Regions from separate parts of the Gottfriedia sp. OAE603 genome, predicted to be linked through region 2. Evidence: riboswitches for the same ligand, from Rfam matches in the RefSeq annotation. Region 2 holds a riboswitch; the other holds the start of a gene.
The links. Region 2 has a riboswitch for lysine ahead of lysA (diaminopimelate decarboxylase). Riboswitches for the same ligand answer to the same signal wherever they lie in the genome.
Positions count from the first base shown of each region.

Region 1 (4,426 bases), 740 kb from region 2:
TGATTGAAAGGGATGTATCATATTTTCCAATTTATGACGAACCTGAAGAGGCATTTTTATCTTTTGTTGGCCAATTTTATGAGAAAACACATAACATAAAGCCAAAAGAAATTTTTGTACCAGATAAAGTAGATATTGATCTCTTAAAAGAGTTATTAAATGTTCCTGTTCTCCAACCTAAAAGAGGACAGAAAAAAGAATTAGTCGTTCTAGCAAATAAAAATGCAAAAATCGGCTTACAAGAAAAATTCAAGTTGATTGAAAGAGATGAAGAGAGAACAATTAAAGCAATCGAAAAGCTTGGAGAAATATTAAATATTGAAACTCCTTATCGAATCGAAGCATTTGATAATTCTAATATTCAAGGTACCAATCCAGTTTCTGCTATGATTGTTTTTATTGATGGCAAGCCTTCTAAAAAGGATTATAGAAAATATAAAATTAAAACCGTAGTTGGACCTGATGATTATGATTCAATGCGTGAAGTGGTTAGAAGAAGATATTCAAGAGCTCTGAAAGAAAACCTTCCTCTTCCCAATCTAATTATTGTTGATGGAGGAAAAGGTCACTTATCAGCAGTTGAAGATGTATTACAAAATGAGCTAGGGTTGTATATTCCAACAGCTGGATTAATAAAAGATGAAAAACATCGTACATCTGAGTTAATAATAGGACAGCCACCTCAAATTGTTCAATTAGGCAGACAGAGTCAAGAATTCTTTTTATTACAAAGAATTCAAGATGAAGTTCATCGTTTTGCAATTGAATTTTATCGTCAACTTCACAGTAAATCGATGGTTCAGTCCGCATTAGATGGTATTACCGGAGTTGGTGGTACTAGAAAGAAAGCATTATTAAAACATTTCGGTTCTGTAAAAAAAATCAAAGAGGCAACAATAGAAGAACTGATCCAAGCAAAAATCCCAAAAAATGTAGCGGAAGAAATTTATCAGCACTTTAGAAAGTAATAGAGCATTTTTCGTCTTATTTTTTGTAAATAGCTTCTAGGAGCATAACGTCAATGTTCACGGTATGAGGAGAAAAATTCCTTGACACTATTTTCAAAATAATTTATATTAAGTTAAAAATATAATATTTTCTCTCGTAATAGAGGTGCAAAACTTAAAAGTATGCTGTCATAGACGTGTGGCGTTGTTATGGACAGCTGAAAGGAAGTTTTGCCGAAATGAAATGAATCCACAATTCTTTTCGTTGGGACTGCATTTAATAGGTGTAGTACTGTCGCATACTAAATGCGGGGAGCTATTGAAGAGATGTTGATGATTTGTCTATTTTATTACAATTTTTGTAAATTAGGCGCGTGAACATTGCTTCACGCGCTTTTTTGTATTCTTTTTTATGAAAAATAGGTGAGGATGAGTAAAAATGGGAATAATTGTTCAAAAATTTGGAGGGACTTCAGTCGGTTCAATTGAGCGTATACAGCATGTTGCTGATACAGTAACAAAAGCGTATAAAGAAGGTAACAGTGTTGTTACTGTTGTTTCAGCAATGGGACATCATACTGATGAACTAGTTAATCTTGCACAGCAAATTAGTCCACAAAATAGTAAGCGTGAAATGGATATGCTTTTAACAACTGGTGAGCAAGTCTCAATATCTTTATTAGCAATGGCAATACAGGCTAAAGGATTTAAGGCAATCTCATTAACTGGTTGGCAAGCAGGAATCCAAACAGAATCGATTCATGGAAATGCTCGTATTGAAACAATTCAAACTGATAGAATTCAACAATTGATAAATGAAGGATTTATTGTAATCGTCGCTGGTTTCCAGGGCTTAAGTAATGAAGATGAAATTACAACATTAGGTCGTGGTGGTTCTGATACTACAGCGGTAGCGTTAGCCGCAGCATTACAAGCTGAACGATGTGACATTTATACGGATGTTTTAGGTGTTTATACAACGGATCCAAGAATTGAGCCAGAAGCAACTAAATTAAGTCATGTATCATATGACGAAATGCTAGAACTAGCTGCTTTAGGTGCAGCTGTTCTACACCCAAGGGCTGTAGAATTTGCAAAAAATTATGGATTAGTTATACAAGTAAGATCAAGTCAACATGATGAAATAGGTACGTTTATTGGGGAGGAAAATCAAATGGAACAACAATCAGTCGTAAGAGGAATCGCTTTTGAATCAAATGTCACAAGAATGACTTTAAATGGTTTACATAATCAAGTCGATCTTTTACCGAATATCTTTACGATACTGGCAACAGAGGGAATTGACGTAGACATTATTATTCAAAGTGTGACTTCAGATAATTTAGTCAATCTTTCATTCTCTATTAAATCAGAAAATATGTTAGAAACAATCACAATTCTTGAATCTAAAAAAGAATATTTAGGATATGTTTCATTTGATTTTGAAAGCGAGCTTGCGAAAGTTTCGATTGTTGGAAGTGGAATGGTTTCAAATCCTGGCGTTGCTGCAAATATGTTTAAATTTTTAGCAGAAGCTAGTATCCCAGTTAAAATGGTAAGCACGTCTGAAATTAAAGTATCAACAGTAATTCCAAAGTCGCAATTACAAAATGCGGTTCATGCTCTGCACAAAGGGTATGAGTTAGATCGCGTTCAAGAAGAAGTAGTTGTAGAAGGATAATAATCAAAACCCCTTTAGTCACAAATTTCCTTTCAATAGGAACTTGATGATTAAAGGGGTTTTTAACATTTTAGCGAAATATTACCATATAATAGAAGTAGTAATTGATAATGGAGGTTTTCATTTGATAAATGCAGGGATTGCTTATGGAGATATTGTCTTTCAATTAATATTATTAATCCTTCTCATTCTATTATTCGTTTTTATTAGTTTATTTCTCATGAATTACATTATTAAAGGTGTTAAGAAAAATAAACAACTAGATGAAATGAATCGTAAATTAGATGAACTAATAAAGAAAAGTGATAAAGAAAATATGAAATAAGCCTGATCAATTAGATGAACAGGCTTATTTTTATTTTTTTATAACTGGATCTTTTAGATCCCATTTTACTTGGAATTTTACTTTATCAGAACGTTTACTTTGCTCTTCGTATGTTTCTGCAATTACATCAATTTGTTGTTGGATTTGCATTGCCAAAAAGCCTGCCTCTAATTGATAAGATACATCTTTTTTATGTTGATTTCTGTATGTAACTAGTTCAGAAGTTAAAACAAAATGAACTTCTTGTTTTTTTTCATCTACAACCGTTAAAGTTCCCCAACCAGCTGATTCAAAAAATCCGATGATTTCTTCAAATGTTGCTAATGGATATTTTCTAGCAATCATTTTTCCCGCCCAATATAATATATCATGTTGCTCTTTACCTAGTAATTCTGAAAGTAAATCATTTCGTAAGAGTTCGTAGCCAAAACCAGAAATATTCCCTGGTGTTTTTAAAATATCATTGCCGTTCATCATGGTCGAATAGCTCTCCCTTTCCTTAAAAACATGTTTTTATTATATACAATAAACAATAATAAAAACAATAATTGAAAGCCTTAATATTTGTAGATTTACCAATATTATTGAGAAGTTTTTTCAGTAAAGAAAAATGTACGCGTTTTCTTGACCTGTAATATTAACAGGAGTAAAATGAACTTTAGATAAATCTCATAAAAATTTAGATTTTTATGGAAATTACATTATTTTCTATTTTTCTAGAATAATAGAAGCAGGTAATTTTATTTTCATGTTCACAAACTAAAGGGGGCAGGGTTTTACATGAGCAACAAGAATGGCCAGGAGTTTTTCCTTAGAAAACTTCATTCATTGTTAGGAGTAATTCCAGTAGGAATATTCTTAATGCAGCACTTAGTTGTCAATCATTTTGCAACAAAGGGAGCAGAATCATTTAACAAAGCTGCTGAATTTATGGCGAATTTACCATTCCGCTATTTATTAGAAATTTTTATTATCTTATTACCGATCTTATACCATGCGATTTATGGACTATACATTGCTTTTACAGGCACTAGCAATGTGAAAAATTATGGTTATTTACGAAACTGGTTATACTTATTCCAACGTATTTCTGGAGTTATTACTTTAATCTTTATAACTTGGCATGTGTGGCAAACTCGTATTGCGGCTCAATTAGGTGCAGATGTAAATTATGATATGATGGCTGATATTTTTAGCTCAAAATTCATGATCGCGTTCTATATTGTAGGTGTTATTTCAACTATTTTCCACTTTGCTAATGGATTATGGTCATTCTTCATTTCTTGGGGAATTACTGTCACACCTAAATCGCAACGTATTTCGACATATGTTACTTTAGGAATTTTCGTTGCTCTATCAATCGTTGGATTACGTGCGATTTTTGCATTCATTGATCCGCAGCTAGCAAACATGTAAGGAGAGAGAGACATGAGTGGAAAAGTAATTATAGTTGGCGGTGGATTAGCTGGATTA
Region 1 covers NZ_JBEUNN010000001.1:3,174,497-3,178,922, reverse strand. Annotated here, with positions in the region: gene uvrC (excinuclease ABC subunit UvrC) at 1-968, shown strand, start outside; lysine riboswitch at 1,101-1,274, shown strand; gene ABID96_RS16255 (aspartate kinase) at 1,387-2,628, shown strand; gene ABID96_RS16250 (DUF4083 family protein) at 2,753-2,953, shown strand; gene ABID96_RS16245 (YslB family protein) at 2,984-3,430, opposite strand; gene ABID96_RS16240 (succinate dehydrogenase cytochrome b558 subunit) at 3,734-4,369, shown strand; gene sdhA (succinate dehydrogenase flavoprotein subunit) at 4,382-4,426, shown strand, end outside.
Region 1: it holds a riboswitch for lysine, as region 2 does, so the genes downstream of both, ABID96_RS16255 (aspartate kinase) here and lysA (diaminopimelate decarboxylase) in region 2, are expected to answer to the same signal.

Region 2 (4,426 bases):
ACAAAAGTAGAATATGGAAAAATGAGGTTATAAAAATGAAAAAAGAAAGTAATTTGATTATTTACGATCTAATATTGTATTTAGTACTCCCACTAGTAGGTTATAAACTTTTAAAGCCGTATATTGGAGATTATTGGGCGATGATTGTCCCAACCATTCCTGGGATTTTATATACTTTATTTCGTTTTTGGTATACAAAACAATTTAATGTAACTGGAATTTTTATTATTTCTACAATGAGTGTTAGTACTGCATTGGATCTTATTGCAGGTACAAAAGATAATTTACTTCTATATAATGTGTATTACCACATTGGCTTAATAGGGGTATTCTTCATTCTTTTAGCGATAAAGAAGCCATTGCCATATTACTTTATGATTGATATTGCCGCAATCCAGGGACAAGAAAGAGAAGAAAGTAAGAAGCTGTATAAACATCCTTCACTGTTCAAGTTGTTCCAATATTTGTTTATAGCTTGGATTGTTAAAGATATCATATTTACTGGAGCACAATGGTGGATGCTTGAAACCTATGGTGCGAAGGCTTACTACTCAAGGACTATCATTTTCACAGTAGGTGGCTATATCTTTGGAATTATCATGGCAATCGGTTATGCAATGATTACGATGAGAGCACAAAAAATTAAAGAAAATGAACATCAGCCTAAAGATGAAATTATCATTTAATAGAAAAAGCACAAAAGCACATCTAAAAAAGATGTGCCTTTTTTGTTATTTCTTATTTTACATTTCTAACCATTTCATTTTCTGGTTCGACATGAATTAAAATTTGGGGATTAATTAGAACTTTTTTGATCTCATCTTCTATTTTATCGCAAAGTAGATGAGCTTCTTCAATGCTCATGCTAGACGGTAAAACAAGATGAAAGTCGATGTGTTCCTCAGCGCCGGATCTTCTTGTTCTTAAATCATGGTATTCAATAAATTGCGATTTGAAATTTAATAAAACTTGTTCAATTTGTATAATTTCGTCTGAAGAGAGCCCCGTATCTAATAATGGCGTAAAAGATTTCTTTCCAAGCTCGATAGATTCTTTCATTATATATACAGCAATACCAATACCAATTAATGCATCTAGTACGACCCAACCTGTAAGAGATACTAATATTAAACTAGCCGCAACACCTAGCGATGAATAGACGTCCGTTAATAAATGTAATGCATTTGATTGCATTGCGACAGAATGCGTTTCGTCTCCTACTTTTTGAACTTTTTTCCCAACTCGCCAATTAATGAATGCTCCGAGCAACATGACGATTACACCAATAAAAGGAAGTTTTATAGGAGAAGGGTGGATTAGTTTTTCAACAGATTCAACGATAATCCAAATTCCAGCAATAAAAATGAGCAGCGTTTCAACAGTACCCGAAATATTTTCAAATTTACCGTGACCATAAGGATGTTCCTTGTCAGGTGGCCGATTCGAAATTTTTACTGAGAAGAATGCGATAACGGAAGCGACCAAATCTAATAAAGAATGAATTGCCTCCGATATAATTGCTACAGAACCAGTAATGATTCCAACTGCTAATTTTAATAAAACTATAAAAGAATTACTACAAATTGAAAGTAATGCAATTTTGGTTGAATGCAATCTATTCACCTCTGACCAATTTTTTCTACTAAAGCTAAGAGTGTTGTCCTAAGGCAACAAAAAAGAAAAACCACTAACATGAAGTTAGTGGCTTGTTTTTTTTATATGATGTTTTTTAAAATTCGTTGGATAGTTCATATTAATCACCTTTTTTTAGCGCGTAATTAATATTTTATAGTAAAGATAATATTTTGAAAAGAAAAACTTGTGTAGACCAAATGATTAGTAAAAACATGAAACTACAGATTATTTTTTAAAAAGGTTTGACATCTATTTTTAGACTGTGTTATACATAGACTAATATAAATAAACAATCTATTCGTAGAGGTTGCATTGTATATGAGTATCGTTTAAGAGAACTGTGGGTTTGATGACTAAACGAAAAAGGATCCGATGCCGAAGCATTAGAGCGCCACACGCTAAAATGCTGGGACTGCATTTAATAAATGTAGTACTGTCACTTGTATTTGTGAAGAGCTATTGAAGAGATGTGATTGGCAATATCCTTTTTATTTTAAAAGTGATAGGCACATGAACATATCCTTCATGTGCCTTTTTTAATACACTAATACATTGAAGGCTTCTGGTGAATGAACTTGTGTTTAGTTATGAAGGGAGAATATTAATGTATTTACATGGTAATAGTCGAGTTGATCATAATGGACATCTAGAAATCGGAGGTTGTAGTACAGTTCAACTAGCTGAACAGTATGGGACACCCTTATATATATACGACGAAGCATTGATTGAGTCTAAATGTAGAGAATTTCAAGAAGCATTAAAAGAGACAGGATTAAAATATCAAGTTGCTTATGCAAGTAAAGCTTTCCTTTGTATTGAACAAGCCCGCTTAATTGAAAGAGAAGGGTTTTGTTTAGATGTAGTATCAAGTGGCGAACTATATACAGCGATACAAGCAGGATTTCCACCTGAGAAAATTCACTTTCATGGGAATAATAAATCAATAGAAGAAATTGAAGAAGCTTTAGATGCGAAAATTGGTTGTTTCGTAGTCGATAATTTCTTTGAGTTAGAAGTATTACAAGCAATCGCCGAAAATCGTGGAGTATATGTATCAATCTTATTACGTGTAACACCTGGAGTAGAAGCACACACTCATGAATATGTCATGACAGGACAAGAAGATTCAAAGTTTGGTTTTGATATCACGTCAGGTCAGGCAAATGAAGCAGTTGCCATTTCGTTAGATTCACCAAATTTAAAACTGTTAGGTATACATTCTCATATCGGCTCGCAAATTTTTGAACCAGATGGGTTTGTTCACGCAATTAAAATATTAATGAACTTTTTAAATGCACTAAAAAATGAATTAGACTATACAGCTGAAATATTAAACGTAGGTGGCGGATTTGGGATTCGTTATACTTCTGAGGACGAACCGTTATCAATCGTTGAGCATATTGATCAAATTACTTCTATTATTAAACAACAATGTGAAGAATTATCGTATCCAGTTCCTGAATTATGGTTAGAGCCTGGTCGTAGCATCGTTGGTGAAGCAGGAACAACTCTTTATACGATTGGAGCAACAAAAAACCTACCTTCAGTAAGAAAATATGTTTCTGTTGATGGGGGAATGACTGATAATATCCGCCCAGCACTTTATGGATCAAAGTATGAAGCAATGCTTGCTAATCGCGCAAATGATGAGAATAAAGAGGTCGTATCAATTGCAGGTAAATGTTGTGAAAGTGGAGATATGTTAATTTGGGATTGTGAATTACCAGTTGTTGAGAGTAATGACTTATTAGCAGTATCATGTACGGGTGCATACGGATATTCAATGGCTAATAATTATAATCGTATTCGTCGTCCGGCAGTAGTATTTGTAAAAGACGGTGTATCTAGAGTAGTAGTACAACGTGAAACGTATAAAGACTTAATTAAAAATGACATGATTTACATTGAAAACTCTTCTATTAGATAATAGAAGAGTTTTATTACGGTTTCTTAACTATTGCATGTTTGTTTATCGACAGATTAAGACATATTTATCATTTATATTACAATATTGTAACAAAAGCGACTCCCTTCGCAAATCTATGATATAAATACCTAGTAGATAAGCGAGAGGAGACACGCTGAAATGTTTAAAAGAAAACTTACAGTGCTGGCTATTGCAGGTACATTTTTAGTATCTTTAGCGCCGAATGCTTCGGTAAATGCCGAAACGAAAGTAGAAAAAAAGCAAGCTGAAGTAGATAAATTCCAATCACAATTCAAAAAATTAAGTAATGATGTTAAAAAGATAGATCAAAAGATTAAAGACACTAAAGCAAAAATACAATCTAAAAAAGAAGAAATCTCTGAGACTCAAAAAATCATTCAAGATAAAAATGCTAGAATTACATATTTACAAGACCGTATCGAGAAGCGTAACGAAATGCTAGAAGATCGTCTTGTTGCGATGCAAAAGCAACCAAAAGTAAATTTAGTAACTGATGTTCTATTCAACTCTGACGGTATTGTTGATTTCTTTAATCGTTTAAATTCAATTACAACGCTTTTTGAAGCAGACCAAGATATCATTAAAGAACAAGAATCAGAACAAGCTGAAGTGGAAAAAGAAAAACAACTTGTGAACGAGAAAAAAGAATCTCTTGTTAAAGCAAAAGAAGACCTTGTAGCTCAAGAAAGCGATTTATCTAAATCACAAGCAGCAAAAGAAAAATCATTAAGATCTGCAGAATATAGATTAAAACTTGCGGTTAAAGAATTGCAAGATGCAAAAGAAGATGTAAGAGTAAGACAGTTAGAACAACAATCACTTGAATTAGCTGAACTATCGAAT
Region 2 covers NZ_JBEUNN010000001.1:3,911,694-3,916,119, reverse strand. Annotated here, with positions in the region: gene ABID96_RS19675 (VC0807 family protein) at 36-686, shown strand; gene ABID96_RS19670 (cation diffusion facilitator family transporter) at 739-1,614, opposite strand; lysine riboswitch at 1,929-2,102, shown strand; gene lysA (diaminopimelate decarboxylase) at 2,240-3,562, shown strand; gene ABID96_RS19660 (C40 family peptidase) at 3,722-4,426, shown strand, end outside.